Regions from separate parts of the Paraburkholderia sp. JHI2823 genome, predicted to be linked through region 1. Evidence: predicted binding sites of a transcription regulator. Region 1 holds the regulator's gene; the other holds the start of a gene.
The links. Region 1 encodes FNR, which switches genes on or off when oxygen is low (the NO sensors DNR and NnrR bind a similar motif). Its sites were predicted from a motif close to TTGATNNNNATCAA; they were not measured.
Positions count from the first base shown of each region.

Region 2: a site for FNR is predicted at 1,746-1,759, ahead of VSR34_RS31020 (universal stress protein). Genes of this name have one in related genera too.

Region 1 is NZ_JAYMRY010000007.1:104,106-109,484, forward strand. It holds gene VSR34_RS10735 (LysR family transcriptional regulator) at 1-94, shown strand, start outside; gene VSR34_RS10740 (Gfo/Idh/MocA family oxidoreductase) at 155-1,156, opposite strand; gene VSR34_RS10745 (alkaline phosphatase family protein) at 1,442-3,094, shown strand; gene fnr (fumarate/nitrate reduction transcriptional regulator Fnr) at 3,158-3,913, opposite strand; gene VSR34_RS10755 (hypothetical protein) at 4,301-5,035, shown strand; gene VSR34_RS10760 (MFS transporter) at 5,226-5,379, shown strand, end outside.
Region 2 is NZ_JAYMRY010000042.1:24,406-29,784, reverse strand. It holds gene ftsH (ATP-dependent zinc metalloprotease FtsH) at 1-389, shown strand, start outside; gene VSR34_RS31025 (RNA polymerase sigma factor RpoD/SigA) at 383-1,513, opposite strand; gene VSR34_RS31020 (universal stress protein) at 1,897-2,352, shown strand; gene VSR34_RS31015 (cation:proton antiporter) at 2,411-3,667, opposite strand; gene VSR34_RS31010 (heavy metal translocating P-type ATPase) at 3,812-5,379, opposite strand, start outside.

The DNA of each region.
Region 1 (5,379 bases):
CTGCTATCCGGACCGCCGGCAGATCATGCCGAAGCTGCGCGCGTTCATCGATCATGTGAAGGACCACAAGGCGGGCGGCGGCAAGGCACGCTGATGGCCGCACGCCAACGTCGACCGCATGTGCCCGATCGCGGCATCGATGCGGCGCAGCCATTCAGCTTGCCGGAAGACTCTCCCAAGCGCCCGTTCGAGCCGAGCGGAACACGGCATCGATGACTCGCATGTTTGCGCGCGCATCTTCCAGCGGGATCGCCTGTGGGTTGCCGTTCAATATCGCCTCGGCAAAAGCCGTTGCGGCCACACCGTACTGATCGCAGACGGGAAGCTCCAGCCAGCGATCCGCATTTCCTTGCTGACTCACCAGGAGACGCGTGGGCCGGTCGTTCGGCGCGTTGAATGGAATTTCGACCTCGATACGCCCCGTGGTGCCATGAAACTGCATCCGCTGATAGGGATAAACCTGGGTCGAGTAAAAGAAGCTTGCCTGCACGCCATCGAAATCCAGCAGCACGGAGCCGAGCCGGTCCACCTCGAACGACGGATCGCGCTCCATCAGCGCGACCACCCGCTTCGGTTCGCGGCCAAGTATGAAGCGCGAGGTCGTGATCGGATAGCAGCCGATATCCAGGAGGCCGCCGCCGCCCAGTTCGTTCTGGTTGCGAATGTCGCGCGCGTTGGTGTTGTAGTAAGTGAAGCCCCCGGTCACGGCCCGCAACTCGCCTATGGCGCCTTCCTCGATCAAAGCCCGCACCTTCAGCCACTGCGGATGCGTGCGAACCATAAAGGCTTCCTGGACGTACCGGCCGCTCTTGTCGCGCGCGGCGATGAGACGCTCGGCCTGTTGCGCGTCCAGCCCAACCGGTTTTTCACACAACACGTGCTTGCCCGCTTCGACGGCCTTGATCGTCCATTCCATATGGAGATGATTGGGCAACGGTATATAGACCGCGTCGATTTCCGGGTCTGCCAGCAGCGCTTCGTAGCTGCCGTACGCGTGCGCGAGACCATACTTCGCAGCGGCTTCCCGGGCCTTTTCCTCTGAACGCGAAGCAATCGCTTTTACGCGGCACTTCGGTGCGCTGTGCATGGGCACGACGACCTTGTCGTTGATTTTCGAAGTGCCCAGGATACCCCAGACGATTTCATCCTTTGCCATGACGTTCCCTATCGATTCGATGACGTGAATTCCGGAATGGACTGAAAAACGAGCGCACGACAAGCAATGGCCAACGCTCGACCGGTGGAGTCTACACCCGGGGGAAAACCATGATCGCCTCGTCATCGGGCGGACCGCGTAACAACTGACTACAACTGATGGGTAGTTGAAAGCACAACGTCATCAGAGATTCGCCTTCGCCCGACACAGTGCTCAGGTTGTGCGCAGCTCCCTCGCAATTCCCCGCAACGTTCCCTACAACGCAATTCAAAAACGAGGTAAAACATGGAGAATACGACCCGGTGGTCACGGATAGGCGCAGTCGTTGGAGCGAGTGCTCTCGCGCTCGCGGGCGTACAGTCGACGGCGTACGCAGGCGACATGAAGGACGTGAAGCACGTCCTGCTGATCAGCTTCGACGGCCTGCACGAGCAGGATGTCGCCCGCTGCATCGGCAGCAACAGCTGCCCCAACCTCGCATTGCTCGCCAAATCGGGCGTCACCTACACGAACGCGCACACGCCCCATCTGTCCGATTCGTTCCCCGGTCTCGCGGCGCTCGTGACGGGCGGCTCGCCCAGGAGCGCGGGTCTCTTCTATGACGTCTCATATGACCGGACGCTCTACGCTCCGCTCGATTCGAAGTGTGCCGGCCCGCAAGGCTGGAACGTCGTGTTCGACGAAACGACCGGCATCGACGCGCAGAACGGCGGCGCGCTGGTCCACCTCGACGGCGGCGGCGCATTCAATCCGCAAGCCATTCCGTATGCGAAGATCAACGGCGTCTGCACGCCCGTGTACCCGCACAATTACATCAAGACCAACACGGTCTTCGAAGTGATCAAGCAGAATCTGCACGGCTCGCACACGGCGTGGGCCGACAAGCACGCGTGGGGCTATGACTGGGTCAACGGGCCGTCCGGCAAGGGCGTGGACGATCTCGCGCGCACCGAGATCAACTCGATCGATCCGAAGACCAACTCGGACTATACGGACGTCTACACGCATACCGAGGTCTTCGACAACCTCCACGTGCAGGCGCTGATCAACCAGATCGACGGCCTCGATTCGACGGGCAAGACGAGCGCGCCCGTGCCCACGTTGTTCGGCACGAACTTCCAGACGCTCAGCGTCGCGCAGAAGGCGACGGTCGCGAAGCAAGGCGGGTACCTCGACGCCGACTTCACGCCAGGCCCGCAGGTCGCTGCGGCGATCACGTACCTCGACAACTCGCTCGGGCGCGTGGTCACGGAGTTGAAGCAGCGCAATCTTTATGCCTCGACGCTCATCATCGTGACGGCCAAGCACGGCCAGTCGCCGACCGATCATACGAAGCTGGTGAAGAACGGCGATACGCTGACGGCGCTGCTGGAGGCTAACAATTATCTGGATCCGAACGGCAACTTCGGTCAGAACAATACGAAGACGGGCAGCCTGAACGACGGCACGGGCCTTTCTGGCACCGGCATGGTGCAGACCGACGACGTCGGCCTGATCTGGCTGCGCGACCAGAGCCAGAAAGATGCGGTCGTGAAGACGCTGAAGGCCAACCTGGGCTGCAACGCGCCGGGCATCTGCGCGGACGGCCCGCAAGCGTACATCCTCACCGGCGACCGTCTCGCGGACTGGTTCGGCAATCCTTCGAACGGCCGCACGCCCGATATCGTCGTGCAGCCGAACCCGGGTGTGATCTATACGTCGAGCAAGAAGAAGGATGAAGAGCACGGCGGCAACGCGCCCGACGACAGCCATCTGGGTCTCGTCGTGTCGTTCCCGGGCCTCAAGCACGCCGGCCGCACCGACGACCACTACGTGTTCACGACCCAGGTCGCGCCGACGATCCTGAGCGCGCTCGACCTCGATCCGCGTCTGCTGCACGCGGTGCAGGTCGAAGGCACGCATCGTCTGCCGGGTCTTGGCCTCGACGACGACAAGTAAATCGTTAGCAATCGGCAGCGGCAGTCATCGGGCGTTCGATGGCTGTCGCGCCGCCGGTCCCGCTCAGACCGTCTGCAGCCCTTCGATATCGCAGATGCGAATCAGCTTGCCCTGCGCATCGATCAACCCGCGCTTCTGGAAGCGCGACAGAATCCGGCTGACCGTTTCGAGCGTGATGCCGAGATAGCTGCCCATGTCTTCGCGCGACATGCGCAGGCGGAACTCCGCCTGCGAATAGCCGCGCTGCCAGTTGCGCGACGAGACGTCGAGCAGGAACGCGGCCACGCGCTCTTCGGCGCTGAGCGAGCCCAACACCATCATCTGCGAAGCTTCCTGATTGAACTGGTCGCCCATGAGCCGATGCAGCCGGTCCTGCATCGTGCCGCTTTCGCGGCAAAGCGTCTTGAGCGCGGCGTAGGGCAGCGTGCAGATCGAACTGTCTTCGAGCGCGACCGCGCTGAACGCATGGACGTCGTTGGCAATGCCGTCGAGCCCCAGCGCATCGCCCGCGAGACGCAGTCCCGTGATCTGCTCGCGGCCGTCACGGTTGACGATGAACGTCTTGAGCGAGCCGGAGCGCACGGCGTAGAGATTGTCGAAGCGGTCGCCCGAGCGGTAGAGCGCTTCCCCGCGGCGCACCTTGCGCGCGCCGCAGATCAGGGCCTCGAGCTTGGGAAGCTCTTCCGCCGGCAAGCCTTGCGGCATGCAAAGATGGCGCATTGAGCACCCCGAGCAGCGCGCACTGGGCTGCGTAGCCCCGAGAGGAGCACGACTGCTTTGGCGCACGACGATAGCGGATCCTGCGACGGGTGACAGCATCGGACGACTCCTTCGTTAGCTTATTTTGAAGATTTCGACGCATTGTCACACCATGCGCGTGCGTCAATGTGGTGGCAAAATGCCGCGCACCTGAACCGCGAGCGCTTGCGCCTTGTCACGTAACGGTTTCGCCGGCTATCTCGCCCGCTTGCGCAAACGCAAGCGACGCAAAAACAACACCGCCGATGCACGACCCGCGCGCGCGCTGAAGGTCACTCGGCGCATTGTTCGGCACGGTCCGGTCCGACTGCGGATTTTCCCGAACGAGTTGACTTCGCCGGTATCGCCGGCGCTGCTCCATCCGCAATTTCTTCCGCTGTTGCCGGCCGTCCACATCCGTTGACCGGTCATTTCGACTGTCATGTTAAGCGACGAAAGGCGTGAACGTTGCATTTGGCACCCCCTCGCATTCTGCAGACCATCCGTCAGCTGGTGGACTTCGCATCGATCGCGCCGCACGCACTCATATTCGGCTGGCAGGAAGCAAATCAGGTACTAGAATGCATGGATGCAGGTGAAGCGAAGGCGGTCTGTTCGATCGAAACATTCAGCGGTCGATGTTTCGAGTTCGTCATTGGAGGGTTCCTCATGACGTGCCTGAACGAAAAGATTGTCGGTGCAGCCTTTCTTATGCTGAGCGGTTACGCTTACGCTCAGAGCACCTTCATGAGCGCTCCCGAAACCATGACGCTCGCCAATATCGCGCCGATGCCCATGGAGGTCGTTCCTTCACTGCCAGAACCTCAGGTGTATCTGCACCGTTACGAACTGGAATATCAACAGAATCAGGAAAAGCCGTTTTACGCGCAATTGGAGAATTTTTATAGCGCGCCAATCGCACACGACAAATACCATTACGAGTTCACGAAGTCCGCACACGGCAGCGGGTATGGTGAGCCGCAGGCCGCGCTGCCGTCTTCCGGCTATCTGCACATCGGCCCTTCCACAGCGCCGCAAATTTCGATTCTTCAGGTGCCCGACAGCACGTTGAACATCGGCGCGCAGCCTCAACGCAGGCTCTCGCTCACCATGGACCAATGGGTGTTTTCCGCCACTGCGCGAGTCGCCATTCTTCATTCGCACAGCACTGGCGCGACAGTCACCGTTCGGCGCAGTTTCTAATCGAGCGCGCGAGTTCCGGGCACACATTCGGCCGCGCCTTCAAAGCATTGGCAAGTTCGGAGATCCCGCAGATAAGAATTCGGACTTGGCGTGAGCCGGTATTTCGCACCTGCTTACGTGGTTCGCTCTTCTGCGGCCATTCGGGAACGGGCCATGCTACAGCCATCCCGACCGAACCCAGCCCTGCCCGATGAATCCGCACCATACGCACGATAGGCCCGATACGACCACTACGTCCGATAAGCCCGTCATCATCGAAACCACGCTGCCCGCGCGCCTCGACCGCCTGCCGTGGGGGCGCTTTCATGTGCTCATCGTCGCGGCGTTGGGCGTCACGTGGCTCC
Region 2 (5,379 bases), on a different contig from region 1:
GCCTTGCGAACTGCGCCGACGATGGCGCCATGCCGAAAGCGCTAACGGGAGTCGATGGCGCGCGTCCGGCTGCGCGCACGGCGCAGCTCATCGACGACGAAGTGCGCCGGCTGCTCAGCGACGCCCATGAACGCGTGATGCGCACGCTCGCCGACCAGCGCGACGCGCTCGACCGGATCGCGAAGCGCCTGCTGGAGCGCGAAGTCATCGAGCACGATGAACTGCTCACGCTGATTGCAGGTGCTGAGCCTGCCGCCGTGGGCGCGGCGGCTCAGCCCGATGCGGCGCAGCCCGCGGCGGCACCGCAAGCGCCACTCGCGGCCGGCGGCGCATCGACGGTGACGGCTTTCGCGGCGCACGTCTCCCAGCGGCCGGGCCCGCCTCAGTGATTGCTCTCCAGATAGTCGTGCGCGGCGGTACGCACGCGCTCCGAGGCGCGCAATGCTTCGAGCGCGCGCTTTTCGATGCGGCGCACCTGCTCGCGGGAGACGCCCATGTGCTTCGAGATTTCCTCGTACGTTTGCGGTTCGCCATCGCCGATGCCGAAGCGGCGACGCACGATGTTCGCCTCCAGGGGAGACATTGCGTCGACCAGGCCCTTCACGAACTCGCACATGCGCACGCGAGCCAGGGTTTCCACCGGCGCAGGGGCCTCGTCCGGAATCAGTGCGATCAGTTCCGTTTCCCCATCGGGCAGCACGATGTCGAGCGAAGCGGGCTCGACGGGCAGCGCCAGCAGGCTGCGCACCTTGTCCTCGGCCATGCCGCTGGCCGTTGCCAGTTCCCCGGGGCCGGCATCGCGACCCGTGCGCTGGCGGATACGCTCGCGTGCGCGCCAGACGCGCGAGAACTGGTCGCTCACGTGCACGGGTAGCCGGATCGTGCGCGAGCGCTCGGCCACGGCGCGCGCAACGGCCTGGCGGATCCACCACGTCGCATAGGTGGAAAACTTGAAACCGCGCCGATATTCGAACTTCTCGATTGCGCGCATCAAGCCGAGGCTGCCCTCCTGAACGAGATCGGCGAGGTCGATGCCGCGATTCTCATAGCGCCGCGCGACGGAGTAGACGAGCCGCATATTGGCCTCGAACATCCGGCGCGTCGCCGCGCGCAGCCGGCGCCGTGCCGCTGTCATTGCGGCACGGCGCTCGCCCGCTTGCGCCTCGTGGCCAGTCGCGGCCAACGCGTCGCAGGCGGCCTCGATGTCGCCGCCCGGCCAGTCATGAGCTTCGTACTGCTCGACATCGCCTCGCGCGCGGCGCGCGAGAACTTCGAGCGCCGGAGGACAGGCCTCGATGCAACACAGGAGGTCTTGACGGCTTGCCTCGATCTCGCGCGCCAACTCGGTTTCCTGCTCGCGCGACAACAGCGGCACCGCCATCATTCGCGCGCGATAAAGATCGAGCGTGTCGCCCGATACGCGAATATCGTGCGGGCCCGCGTCGAATTCGCGCATGGGCTCGTCGCGCTCCATGCGGTTGTGTGATCGTGGCTGACGGGGTTTGGTCTTCATGGCGCTGGCGGTCCTTCCGCGTGGCTGATCGCGGGCGCTGGAGGCGCCGCGCATTCCGGCGGGCTTCACTACACGAATTCCCATTCGCCATGGACCGCCTGACGACAACGATCTTGGGGCGAATGCCTGCGATTCAACAAACGCCGGCCGTTTTTTTATGGGAGCACGGCGCTCAGATCGACGCGGGTGAACATCGTTGCCTTCGCCGGCTCGCGCTCGCTCGCGAACGCGATTGACTCAGATCAACCGGAATTCGGGGCGCGCGAAGCAGCGCCAATCGCGCCTTCGATCCGCATTCAATTGACTGAGATCAGTCCAAAACCAGGCCGGTTGTGTAGGTTGGATGCGTCGTCATGAGACGACGCGCGCGCGGAGACCGTCAAATGACAAAGCCCGATTTTCGAAAGATTTTGCTGGCAGTGGACGGTGGTGCCTGCGCACAGCGCGCCACGCAGGAAGCCGTGGCGCTCGCGGCGCTTGCGCACGCTTATGTGCATGCCGTGTACGTCGTGCACAGGTGGGGTATCGCGCCGTACTCCGGCTACTTCGATCCCGATGCGCTTGGCAGGGTGCTCAACGAGGACGGTCGCCTCGCGCTCGAAGCGGTGCGGCGGGCGATGGCCGATCAGAAAGTGTCCGGATCGGTCGAGATCTGCGAGACGCTCGGGAAATCCGACTCGATCGCGCAATGCCTGCAGCGCTGCGCCAAAACGCAGGAAGCGGATCTCGTCGTGATGGGCACCCACGGCAGGCATGGCGTGAGCAGGGCGGTGCTGGGCAGCGTTGCCGAGGGGCTGCTCCGAATATCGTCCTGTCCGGTGCTGGTCGTGCGTGGCTAGCGCAGTCGCTTGCCTCTGCGACCTCTGCGACCACTGCGACAAGCGAAGCCGTCGCGTATCAGCCGTCCCCGGCGCTCGCACGATCGGCGCCGACAATTTCGTGCTCGGGGGCATCGTCCCCCAGGGTGGCGATCGCCCGCGTATAGCGGCCGATCGCGGGCAGTGCGGTGAGCCCATGGGCGAAGATGCTCAGCAAGACCGTCGCCATCACGGCCAGCTTGATGGTCGGCTCGCCGGGCAGGTCCGCTTCGCCCTCGAGGTACACGAGGCCGAGGACGATGGACGCGAGCCCCCTCGGGCCGAACCAGCCCATGAACAGCACCGTTGATGAGCTGAGATGCGTGCCCCTCAACGCAAGCGCCACGGGAATCATGCGGATCAGCGTGAGACTGAGCACGCCGTACGCCACGATGGCGAAATCGAACTCCCTCCAGACACGCGTAACGAGCAGCCCGAACAGGAAGAAAACAAAGTAGTTGAACAGCTGCCCCCAATCCTCGGTGAACTCGACGCTGTGCTTGCCGACCTCGCCGAAGCCTGCCTGGGTCGCCAGGCCGGCGACGAAAGCCGCGATGAACATGCTCGCGCCGGTGGCCTCCGAAAGCAGCACGCAGCCAAAGGGAAGGGCGACGACCCCGAGCTGCGTGAGCGGCACCGCCATCCATTCCTTGCGCCGCGCGAGGCCCAGCAGCCAGCCGCCGATCAGACCGATGCCCAGTCCCACCAGCGCGCCGTAGCCGAGCTGCTCGACCAGGAAGCGGGTCAGGATCGACCCTCCCCCGCCTGTCTCGCGCGCTTGCGCCAGCGCGATGAAGAACATCAGAAAAGGAACCGAGAGCCCGTCGTTCAGACCTGCCTCCACGTTCAGCGCCTGACGAATGCGCCGCGGCACGCGCGGGCTGCTGACGATGACCTGACCGAGCCCGGCGTCGGTCGGCGCCAGAATCGCGGCGAGAATGCCCGCTTCCCACCAGGTCAGTGAGCGCAAAACGACCATCGCAGCGAGGATGCCAAGCGCAATGGTGAAGAGCATGCCGCCGCTCAGCAGGCGAACGGGCAGATTCGCTTCGCCCTTGAGCATCTGCGGCCGCACGCGCGATGCGTCCGTGAACAGCGTCATCACGAGGCCCAGTTCCGCAATCAGAAGCAGACCCTTGCGGTCCAGTGCAAGCTCGCTTAGCGCCTCCTGCGAAAACGACATGAGCGCGCCAAGCGCCGTGAACAGGATAGGCGCCGTGATGACGGTCCGCTCGAGACGCCGGGACACGAGGCTGTAGACGAAGACGAGCGCGACGAATGCGGCGATGAGCATCATTTGTGCGACTCCCATGGTGAAGGCGGGAGGGTTTGGCGCTGACGGAGCGTCGCCCTGGCGGATATGAGACGCCAACCCGCGCGCGGTCAGTTGATGGAGGTCAATGCAAGCCGTCACGCGATAGCCGGGCGATCGGCTATGCGGCTATGCGCTGTCGGCGAGTGCATGGAAAAGCTCGTCTTCCTGCTCGCAGTGCAGGCGAACGATCGCGTGAAGACCGTAGAGCAGACGCTGGATTTCCTGCAGCCACTCGGTGTCGGGATCGCCGGCGGGCATGTCGGCGGCCATGTGGCTCAGCGTCCGGGTGACGCGGATGATTTCGCGATGCATGGTGCTCATCGAGGCGAGCGGATCATCGCCGCCCAGCAGCGGTGCGAGTTGCGGGTACACCTGCGCATCGTCGTTGCGCTCGTGCGGGATGAGCTGCTGTGTGAGCAGATCGCCGAGATCGCCAAGCCTCGCTTTGACCGCAGTGGCGGGCAGTCCCGGCATGTCGTCGGCAAGCTGGCGGATCTGTTCGATCACCGGCTCGAGCCGGGCATGCTCGCGCCGGAGCTGCGCGGCGGCGGCGGGCGCCAGCGACCCGCTTCCCGCACGGGGAACCCGCAATGCACGCAGGGCGTTCGCGATGGCGGCGACATCGATGAATTCCTGAAGCACCGCACCGGCAAGCGGAGGCAGCATGCCGGCGGCTGCGAAACCCATCGCGGCAAGCGAGAGTCCCATGCCGACGTACACACTCTCGATCGCAATGCGGCGGGTGCGTTGCGCCACGCGTCGAGCTTCGGCCAGTCTGTCGAGACGGTCGACCAGCAGAACCACATCCGCGGCCTCCGACGAGGCTGCGGCCCCCTGTGCGCCCATCGCAATGCCGACATCGGCGGTGGCGAGTGCCGGCGCATCATTCACGCCGTCGCCGACCATCATGACGGGTCCGGTCCGCCTGGCTTCCTCGATTGCGCGCAGTTTGTCGGCGGGCGTCTGGCCGGCGTGGACGGCGTCGACCTGAAGTATCGCGCCGACGGTTTCCGCAACGTCGGCACGGTCGCCCGTCAGCATCTCGATGCGCGTGACGCCTTCCCGTCGCAGCAGCCGGAGCGCGCGGGGCGTATCGGTACGGATCCGGTCGGCCATCTGGATGGCGCCCGTCATGACGCCGTCCTCGCCGACGAACACCGCGGATGCACCTTCGTAGGCGACGCGACGCAGCAGCCGTTCGCTCCAGGCCGCCGCGGGTGCCGTTGCGCACACGAACGCAAACGACCCGATGACCACCTTGCGTCCGTCGACGGTTCCCATGACGCCCGCGCCCGGGGTTTCGCGCACGTCCTGCGGAGCGGACAAGGCCAGCTCGCGCGCGCGCGCCTCGCACGTGAGCGCGTCGGAAATCACGTGGCCCGAGGCCTGCGCGAGGGAAGCCGCGACTCTCAAGACGCGCTCGGGCGTGTCTGCCGGGCCGGTCTCGATCGCCACGAGCCGCGCGTGTCCGGCGGTCAAGGTTCCGGTTTTGTCGAAAAACAGCGTGCGCGCAACCGCGAGCTGTTCGAGCGCGCCTCCATCCTTGATGAGGACGCCACGGCGCGCACAACGCGACATGCCCGACACGATGGCGACCGGCACGGCGAGAATCAGTGGGCAGGGCGTCGCGACGACCAGTACCGCGAGCGCCCGCACGGCCTCGCCGCTCGCAATCCAGGCTGCCCCGGCCACGA